Regions from separate parts of the Brevibacillus sp. NPDC003359 genome, predicted to be linked through region 1. Evidence: riboswitches for the same ligand, from Rfam matches in the RefSeq annotation. Region 1 holds a riboswitch; each other region holds the start of a gene.
The links. Region 1 has a riboswitch for S-adenosylmethionine ahead of ACFYU8_RS08180 (aminotransferase class I/II-fold pyridoxal phosphate-dependent enzyme). Riboswitches for the same ligand answer to the same signal wherever they lie in the genome.

Region 1 (3,275 bases):
CAGGGGGCAGACAAAGTAACTGTCACCTATAATGGTGTGAAAAAAGAGGCAAACGTGAAGAAGCTGTGGGATGGCGTAGGCAGCTTTACGGTTTCAGTAAAGGACGTACAAGCAGCGAAAGATCAAAAAGCCTTGATCGAGGTTTACGAGAATGGCAAGAAGGTTGATTCCGAGTCCGTTCAGGTAGAAATCGTGAACGCTCCTGACAAGGATCAAGCTACCGCATATGCCATCAAGGCGACTGCTGTAAACAATCCTGCAGCCAAGTCCATTCAGGTGAAGGGGACAGTAAGCGGCTGGAATAAAAAGGACGATACTAAATTGTTTGTAATCGCTCCTGACGGGAAGAAAAAAGAAATTGAACCGAATGACAAAGGTGAGTTTTCTTTGACATTGTCTTACAAGAATCACTCCTTTAGCGCCAAATCGATTCAATTTGCCTTGTATGAAAACGATAAGCTGGTCAAGAAAGCTGACGTCGCATTAAGCACAAAAGTTATTGTCGAGCCTGTGAAGAAAACAGATGACGATGATGATGACAAAAAGAAAAAAGAAAAAGAAAAAGGGAAGCAGAAAGATAAAGATAAAGATAAAGATAAAGATAAAGATAAAGATAAAGATAAAGATAAAGATAAAGATAAGCATCCCAACGGCAACGCGTATGGATATTGGAAAAAACATGGCAACCACGATGATGATCATGACGACGATGACAACGATCAAGGAGACAGAGACTAGTCTCTATCGTTAAGGCCGCTGCTTGTAAGTCTCGACGTACTCCACCAATTGTCTGATGTAATCCCCCAGAATGGGGATCGAAAGAAATTGCGTCAAGAGGGAGCCGAGGAAAGCTAAAACGATAGCAGTACCAATCGTCAACCCCAGACCCCGGGCAAGACCTGCGAGGAAATTGATCCAGAGCAGCTTGCGCGGGGCTGTGTAATTTTGAATCACATCTGCTAATCGGATATCCTCCAGGAACATCGCAATTTTATGCATCCGCTCATTTACCTTTCGAACTTCCTGAAGCTCTTCAAGAACTTGATCTATTTGTTGCATGAGGCGATCTGTAGGTGACAAGCTGTCCATCCCCTTCCACAATTCGGTATCGTTACTACCAGTCTAGGGAAAAAGACAACCAGAATCAAGGTGAAGAGGAAAGGTTTGCCTATCGGCTATGCGAAGAGTACAATGAACGTACAAAACGTTTGTTAGGAGGCTTTGAAATGGCTGAAACTGTTTCCCAATCTCTTTCCGAAGATTTATACAAGCTCTTGCAAAAGGAGCGTTTTGTTACCTTGGGCACAGTAGACCATGAGTCAGGGGCACCATCGCTCAGCTCCTTGTCCTGGACGTATGCTGTCACCGCCGATACGATTCGTTTTGCCGTGGATAACCGCTCACGTATTTTGGCTAATATTGCAAAGGAACCACAAGTTGTCCTGCATTTGATCGGTGCTGGCTCCTCTTTTGCCATTAATGGTCGTGCTACCGTCAAAACAGACCGACTGGAGGGTGTTCCACTCAAGCTAGCCATGGCGGAAATCAAAATTGAGGCCGTTCGTGATATTATGTTTTACGGTTCCCGTATTTCCGTAGAACCTCAATATGAAAAGACATATGATAAAAACGCGGCAGCGAAGTTGGACAATCAAGTTATGACTGCCTTAAAAGATGCAAACTAACGGGTGGAAATAAATTGTTGACAAGAATCCTGCCGATCCTTTAGTATTAGGGTCAATCAAATTGAATAGCAATCTTCTTATCCAGAGCGGCGGAGGGACTGGCCCGATGATGCCCGGCAACCAATCACCTGTATTTTAACAGGGAGATAATGGTGCTAATTCCTGCAGAGTTATCAAACTCTGAAAGATGAGAAGGATTTGCTTACGGTGACGTAAACAAAGCCTTCTTTCAGAGGAAAGGGGGCTTTTTTGATGCCCTCGAACACTATTGGAGGGAGAGAAACAGATATGAAATTAGAAACGAAGTTGATTCAGGCGGGAGTAGGCAGAGACGAAAAAACAGGGGCGGTGAGCTTTCCTGTTTACTATGCAACGGCTTATCGCCATCCTGCCTTGGGCCAGAGCACTGGATATGATTATACACGTACAGCCAATCCTACTCGCACTATCCTGGAGGAGACCATCACTGAAGCGGAATCAGGAGATGCAGGTTTCGCTTGCGCTTCAGGAATGGCTGCTGTTCATACCGTCATGGGCTTGTTTTCCCAAGGGGATCATCTAATCGTTTCACTCGATCTGTACGGAGGAACCTATCGCTTGTTCGAGCAAGTGCTCTCTCGCTATGGTCTTACGTTTTCGTATGTGGATTTGCGTGACATTGGTGCACTCAAAAATGCGATTCGCCCAGATACAAAGGCCATCTTCGTCGAGACACCAACCAATCCGCTCATGCAGATTACCGATATTCGAGCAGTAACGAAATTGGCGAAACAACACGGGCTCCTTACGATTGTAGATAACACATTCTTAACCCCGTATTGTCAACGCCCACTAGAGCTTGGTGCAGATATCGTCTTACATAGTGCAACCAAGTATTTGGCAGGACATAACGATGTGCTGGCTGGACTCATCGTAACAAAAGGGGAAGAGTTGTCGGAAAAAATCCGGTTTTTGCACAATTCAATCGGTGCTGTACTTGGACCACAAGATTGCTGGCTTCTCGTTCGCGGGATGAAAACATTGGCATTGCGCATGGAGCGTCATCAATCCAATGCCTTGATTGTAGCGGAAGGGCTGCGTGAGCATCCGGCAGTGGCGGAGGTATTTTATCCAGGTCTGCCAGAGCATCCGGGGCATGAGATACAGGTGAATCAAGCGACTGGGCATAGTGGGATGGTATCGTTCCGTGTACGCGATGTAGAGCAGGTGGGATTGTTCCTGCAAAATCTGCAAATCGTGTCCTTTGCGGAAAGTCTGGGTGGTGTCGAGTCATTGTGTACGTATCCGGCGACGCAGACTCACGCCGATATCCCGCAAGAAGTCAGAGTGCATGTCGGTGTTTGTGATCGATTGTTGCGACTGTCGGTTGGCATCGAGCATCCAGATGATGTCGTAGCCGATTTGTTTCAGGCATTGAATGCTAGTTTGGTCGTAGGGGGGAGTGTACGATGAATTTTGCAACCAAGATCCTCCACGGTTCGACTTGCATTGACCCGTTCACAGGTGCGTCGTCGGTTCCCATTTATCAGGCTTCTACGTTTCATCAGGCTGATATCGATCAGCCAGGTTCTTTCGATTATGCCAGATCAG
Region 2 (3,275 bases), on a different contig from region 1:
TCCACCTGCAAGAGCGGTAGAGGTTCCAGAGGGATACGCTCAGAAAGCTCCTGCAATTCACGGCCGACCATCAGTCGTGCCAAATCGTCCGCGTTCGTCTCGTCCCGAGAAACAGTTCCCGTCACCTTGCCTCCGCGCAGCACCGTAATACGATCTGCTACCTCCATGACCTCCTGTAACTTATGCGTAATCAAAATGACGCTCTTGCCACTCTCCGCCAGGTTTCGAATCGTTTGCAGCAAGTCGCGTACCTCCAACGGGGTAAGGACAGCGGTCGGCTCGTCCAGCACGATAATATCCGCTCCCTGATACAGGACCTTAAGAATTTCGACCCGTTGCTGTTCCCCAATCGAGCAACTCGCTACCTTGGCCTGCGGATGAATCGGAATGCGATACTGCTCACTAAGCGCCCGCACCTTGTCATTCGCGTCATTTCTTTTGAAAAAACCCGCTTGCTTCGGCTCGTAGCCGATCACGATATTTTCAGTCACACTGAATTCTCCGAAGAGCATAAAGTGCTGGTGAACCATCCCGATTCCATTTCGAATCGCGTCCTCTGGTCCGCGAAAAACGACTGGCTTGCCATTTAACACGATCTCTCCCGACGTCGGCTGCTCCATCCCGTACAGCATCCGCATCAGTGTCGTTTTGCCCGCTCCATTTTCCCCGACAATCGCGTGGACTTCTCCTGCTGCCAGTGAGAACGACACCTTGTCGTTGGCGGTAAAATCTCCGTACTTCTTGGTCATGGCCCTCATTTCCAAGCGATCGGTCATTCCCACTCCCTCATTTCTGTACGTCCTTTTATGAAAATGGAAGACCGACTACACAGCCGTAGTCGGTCACATCCATCACTGTGCACAAGCTTTTTTACGTGCGTATTTAGAACTTGTCTGGTACTTGGCGGGTGCCCGCTACAATCTCATCGCTGATCGCTTTCACTTTATCCACCACTTCTTGACCAATAAAAGCGTTCAGAGGCGTTTTGCTTTCATGCGTTACATAGGTTACGCCTACGCCTTTTTCCTTCAAGCCATACGCAACCACACCTGGTTTGAACGTTCCTTCTACAAAGTTCTTCACCGTTTCATAAGCTGCCGCGTCGGTCCCTTTCAATTGGGACAGAACAATATGCTCTGGATCAATCGTCGTACGGTCAACGTCCTGACCTGCTGTGAAGAAGCCTTTTTCCTTCGCCGCTTCGAAAACGCCGAGGTCGCCTACTGCTGCTGCACCGTTAATGAAGTCAGCGCCTTTGGAAGCCTGGAGCAAAGCCAATTCCTTCGCTTTTGCCGGGTCAGTGAAGCTTCCTACATAGTTGACCATCAGCTCTGCATTTGGATTCGTCGCTTTCAAGCCCTCTTCGAAGCCAACTGTCCATTTTTTCAACTGCGGAATATCAAGAGCGACAACCATACCGACTTTGTTCGTTTTCGTTGCCAGACCTGCTGCTGCTCCCACCAGGTAAGCCGCTTCCTGTTCGCGGAAGGTAACACTGCGAACGTTTGGCAAATCGACGACGGTATCAATAATCGCAAAATTGCGGTCAGGATTTTCGGTAGCTACTTTCTTCAATGCATCCTCTGCTGTAAAGGAAGAAGTGATGATCAAATCATAATTTTCTGCAACAGCCACGCGCAGATTCTCTTCAATCGCTCCATGGTCCGTAGATTCAATCGTTTTTACTTCTGCGCCCAGCTCTTGCGCGGCTTTCTTCGCACCTTCATCCATTTGTTGGAAGAATGGATTCACACCGATTTTCTCGGGCAAAATCAAGGCAATTCGCTTTTTACCCGCGCCCTCTTGTCCTGTTGCTTGTCCTCCTGGCTGATCTGCAGGTGCATTTGTGCCAGTCGAGCACCCTGTTGCCAATACTGCGAATGTCGTTAATGCCAGCAATAACTTCTTCATGATGTATCTCTCCCCATCCGAACTTTGCGTTTTTCTTTATCCTATTAGGTAATGTACGGCTTTTTACCCATTTTTTCAATACTATTTACGAATATTCTCTTATAAAATTAATTTATCGTTCGTTTATTCCTCCCTTCCCTTTACAAATACAACAAAAAAACTCTTCCCGGAGGAAGAGTTTGCGTACGAAGCCGTTCTCTTCCTCATCTGTCAAAACCATGGTACAGGTTTTGCAGGAATTGGCACCTTTCTGTTCATGTATACACATGTCCAGTGGTTGCCGGGCATCATCGGGCCAGTCCCTCCGCCGCTCTTGATAAGGTAGGTGAATATATATAGTTACAATGGAATTCATTCTAGCAGAATGGTTCAAAAAATCAATTCTTTTTTCTCAATTCCAAATACTTCTATAAGTGAACCGAAGTTGAAGTTTAAAAAGTCGTCTTTTCAGCACCGAGAAATTGGCGAGAACCTGAAGAAGGAGGAGCGGAGTGTAGGAGACCTACATGAGCACCGGACTTCGAAGGTGAACGTCAATTTCGATGCCGAATCAGCTTTCAGAACTACTTCGTGATCAAAATACGACTTTTTAAACAACCTTTAATTAATTTACATGGAAGGTTTGCTGGAGACGATGAGACAACGTATTCAGCTCGCCCAGCTCTTCCGTAATCTCACGCACTTTTTGATGCTGGTTTTCGGCTGTCGCAAACAGCTCTTCTAAGTTGGCAACTGATTCCTCGGTTACAGCTGTAATAGTCGACATCTCGATGGCAACCTCTCCGGAGCGCACTTTTACCCGGTCCATGCTGGAGCTTACTTGATCAGCCGCTTCCAAGAACGCCATCATCCCAGCGCGTACCGCTTCGATTGACGCCACTGTTTTCACTGCCAACTCTCGGCCTTTTGCAACAGAATTCTCGCCATTGCTCATATGCTGAACCGCATTTTCGCTTTCCTGGTGCAGAGACTTGAGAATGTCGGTAATTTCCTGCGTAGCTGTCGCGCTTTGTTCTGCCAGCTTGCGTACCTCATCCGCTACAACAGCAAATCCTCTACCATGCTCGCCTGCACGCGCCGATTCAATCGCCGCATTCAGTGCCAAGAGATTCGTTTGTGTCGCGATCTGATTAATAGCGCCGACAATTTCCTCTACGCGATTCGCCTGCCGATTGAGCTGATGAATCGTAGAAGCTGCTACATTGACTGCTTGCACAATTTGCTCCATCTGCGAGGACAGCTCGTTCATCATCTGAACGCTATCTGCCAGACGACGGTTGTTTTGTTGCGATTCTGTTTTCATTGCGTTGGTCTGTGTTGTGACCTCTTCGATTTCCTGATCGATGGATTGAACCTCTTCTTCG
Region 3 (3,275 bases), 980 kb from region 1:
GACCCAGCCGGTCAGCGAAAGGGCAATAATAATCGTTGTGAGTCCAGGCTCAAGAACCACCATCAGCAGAATGACCACCAGCAGATACGGAATGCTGTAGAGTATTTCAGCCAAACGCATCAGGATGTTGTCCACACGGTCGCCTAGCTTGTTCCTTCCTGCCATGTAACCGGATATTCCGCCGATGCAAACACCGATCACTAGGTCGATGGCTGCTGCCGCCACACCAATAAACAAAGAGATGCGGCCTCCCATCCAGGTACGTGCCCACATGTCCCGGCCCAGGTCATCCGTTCCAAACCAATGCTCGCCCGACAGCGGCAGATTTCCCTTTGTCAACGACTGTTCATGCGGGCTGTGGGGAACAAGCATCGGCCCGATGAGCGACAGGGTCACCACTGCCATGAGCAGGAAGAACCCGAGCATCGCCAGCTTATTGCGGCTTATCCGCTGCAATACCTCCTGCCAATACCCAAGACTGGGACGTTCCCGATTTTCCTCGGAAAGTCGGTTTCGGTCGACCGGTCGAAACAGGGAATCCAGTTGTGTTGCTTGATTGGCCATCATGCTATTTCCCTCCACTCGTCAATCTGATGCGTGGGTCAATCACCCGATACAGCAGGTCGATGATGTACAAAGTAAAAATGAGTACAAAGCTGTAAAACACTGTCATTCCCAAAATCACGGGATAATCGCGGTTAAAAATGCTTTCCACGAAGTATTTGCCGAGCCCGGGAATGGCGAAAATCTTTTCCACTACAAAGGTCCCAGTCAGCAGGTTGGCAAACAGCGGGCCGACAAAGGTAAGCACCGGCAACATGGCATTGCGCATCCCGTGTCTGACGACGATGGAAAAGGTGCCAAGCCCTTTCGCCTCCGCCGTGCTTATGTATTCCTGCTGCCAAACCTCAAGCATGCTGGCTCGTACGAAGCGGGCGATAATGGCAAGCGGACCGATGGCGAGCGCAAGCGTTGGAAGAATCGAGTGCTCCCAGCTCCCCCACGCAGCGACGGGCAATAACTCCCATTTGACCGCCATGTACTTGATCAGCAGTGGTGCCAGAATAAAACTGGGGACGGAGATCCCGATGATGGCTGCAAACATAGACAAGAAATCCAATGTCCGGTTGTGATAGAGTGCCGCTACGATTCCCAGTGTGATTCCACCTGCCAGCGCCACAATAAACGACTGGAGTCCCAGAACAGCCGAAGCGGGAAAACCCTCCGCAATGAGCGTATTCACGTCCCTCGTCTTGGACTGGATAGATGGCCCTAGGTCAAATTGCAACAATCCTTTCAGATAGAGCAGGTACTGTACCGTGATTGGCTGATCCAAGTTGTACTCCGCCCGCATGTTCTTCACGACTTCTTCCGGAAGCATTTTCGCGTCAGACGCGAACGGGTCACCCGGAATCAGGTGCATGGTCACAAACGTCACCGTGACAATAATCCACAGCGTAACGATCATGAGAAAGCCACGCTTGACCGCATAATGAATCATGTTATTTCCTCCTTGCATAATACAAAGTAAAAAGATATGAATACTACGGATTATAAATATAAAAAGCCCCTCTCCGAAAAGAAGAGGGGCGATTTCGCAGTTCCCACCTTCTTATCTCGCAGAATACATCTGCAGGAATTGGCACCGTAAGGTCAATTAGACCAAGGTTGCCGGGTTTCATCGGGCCAGTCCCTCCACCACTCTTGATAAGAATGTTCTATGAAATTTAATTGCATCGTAAAATTCTTTTTTATCTTATCATTTTACTCGGATATGTCAACGCCGTTCCATGACAATTGATTTTTCTTTATCTTTGATTGATGGAAAAATTAAATCTTCACATCCGTATGAATAGGAAGATGTCGGCCCAAATCTTAATTGTAGTGCCCAGGATCAACAAAGCAAGAATGGTTTGGAGAATCCGGGTGTTCAACCGTTTGCTGACCTTCGTACCGATGGGCGCTGCCATGATGCTAGCGATAACCATGATCACGGATGGCCACAGCAATATGTCCCCCGCCATCCATTTCCCTACAGTCGAACCGATGGAAGAAAGAAAGGTGATGGCAAGAGAAGAAGCAATCGTTACTCTTGTCGGAATCTTGAGGATCACCAGCATGATGGGAACCAAAATAAAAGCCCCAGCTGCCCCGACAATTCCGGAAGAGACTCCGACAATCAAAGCGGATAAAACGGCTGTTGGTTTATGAAAGGTAACCTCGGACTGTTCTTGTTCGTCAATCCGCTTTTTTGGCAGGAACATTATGGTTACAGCAATGGTGGCCAGAATGGCGTAAACGATATTAATGGCTTCTGCCGAAAGATATTTTCCACCATATCCTCCAAGCAAGCTCCCGACAATAATGGCACTTCCCATGTACAGAACGAGCTGGTAATGAATGAGCTTATCTTTGCGCAGAGCCCAAACAGCAGCAAGAGTGGCAAAAAATACTTGGACTGCACTTATTCCGGATACTTCGTGAGCTGTGTAAGCAACGAATCCAAGGGCGGGCGGAATGTACAGGAGCATCGGATACTTGATGATGGAGCCCCCGATTCCGACGAGACCGGAGATAAACGATCCCGTGAAACCGATAACAAACAGTGTGATCATAAGGTCGATAGTCATACGCTCACCCTTTGCAATGCCTCACTTCGTTTTATTCTCGTTCTGCGAGTGCCAAGCCGTCCTTTTGCCATTTCAAGATTCCGCCGCTCAAATTCATTACATCCTTGAATCCATTTGCCTTCAGAATGCTTGCTCCAATGGCAGATCGGGCACCGGAACGGCACTGTACGAGAAGCGGCTTATCATGAGGAATCTCATCCAGCCGCATTGCGAGCATACCGAGCATGATGTGCTGTGCATCCCGAATATGCCCTTCGTTCCACTCAGCGAGATTACGTACATCTACTACGTGAACCTCTCCCTTTTCCACCCTCTCTGCAATCTCCAACGGTGTAACCTCTTCGATTGTCTCGAGCGAAGACGCTTCCCTTTCCATTAGCTTGCCGCTGTCGATAAAGCCCGTGACATGATCAATCCCAACGGAATGTAAGGTCAGCAAAATCTCGTTCAGCTCATCTGGGGTAGCCATGACATGAACCGGTCGATTGTAATCGACAGTCCATCCCGCCCAGTTGGCAAATGACTTGTTAAAAGGAATGTGGAATGTTCCATCCAAATGTCCCTTCGCAAATTGCTGGAACGGACGCGTATCGAGAATCTGTCCGTTTTCCAGCCATTCCTTTATCGATTCAAACGAGTTGAACT

Region 2: another riboswitch for S-adenosylmethionine. It lies ahead of ACFYU8_RS16945 (BMP family lipoprotein); the one in region 1 lies ahead of ACFYU8_RS08180 (aminotransferase class I/II-fold pyridoxal phosphate-dependent enzyme).
Region 3: another riboswitch for S-adenosylmethionine. It lies ahead of ACFYU8_RS03505 (ABC transporter permease); the one in region 1 lies ahead of ACFYU8_RS08180 (aminotransferase class I/II-fold pyridoxal phosphate-dependent enzyme).

The regions. Positions count from the first base shown of each region.
Region 1 covers NZ_JBIAOR010000001.1:1,756,067-1,759,341, reverse strand. Annotated here, with positions in the region: gene ACFYU8_RS08195 (hypothetical protein) at 1-738, shown strand, start outside; gene ACFYU8_RS08190 (DUF5665 domain-containing protein) at 748-1,089, opposite strand; gene ACFYU8_RS08185 (pyridoxamine 5'-phosphate oxidase family protein) at 1,227-1,685, shown strand; SAM riboswitch class I at 1,760-1,879, shown strand; gene ACFYU8_RS08180 (aminotransferase class I/II-fold pyridoxal phosphate-dependent enzyme) at 1,974-3,137, shown strand; gene ACFYU8_RS08175 (trans-sulfuration enzyme family protein) at 3,134-3,275, shown strand, end outside.
Region 2 covers NZ_JBIAOR010000005.1:265,755-269,029, forward strand. Annotated here, with positions in the region: gene ACFYU8_RS16940 (ABC transporter ATP-binding protein) at 1-776, opposite strand, end outside; gene ACFYU8_RS16945 (BMP family lipoprotein) at 883-1,911, opposite strand; SAM riboswitch class I at 2,112-2,234, opposite strand; gene ACFYU8_RS16950 (methyl-accepting chemotaxis protein) at 2,516-3,275, opposite strand, start outside.
Region 3 covers NZ_JBIAOR010000001.1:773,736-777,010, reverse strand. Annotated here, with positions in the region: gene ACFYU8_RS03510 (ABC transporter permease) at 1-564, opposite strand, end outside; gene ACFYU8_RS03505 (ABC transporter permease) at 569-1,501, opposite strand; SAM riboswitch class I at 1,610-1,714, opposite strand; gene ACFYU8_RS03500 (sulfite exporter TauE/SafE family protein) at 1,839-2,630, opposite strand; gene ACFYU8_RS03495 (rhodanese-like domain-containing protein) at 2,662-3,275, opposite strand, start outside.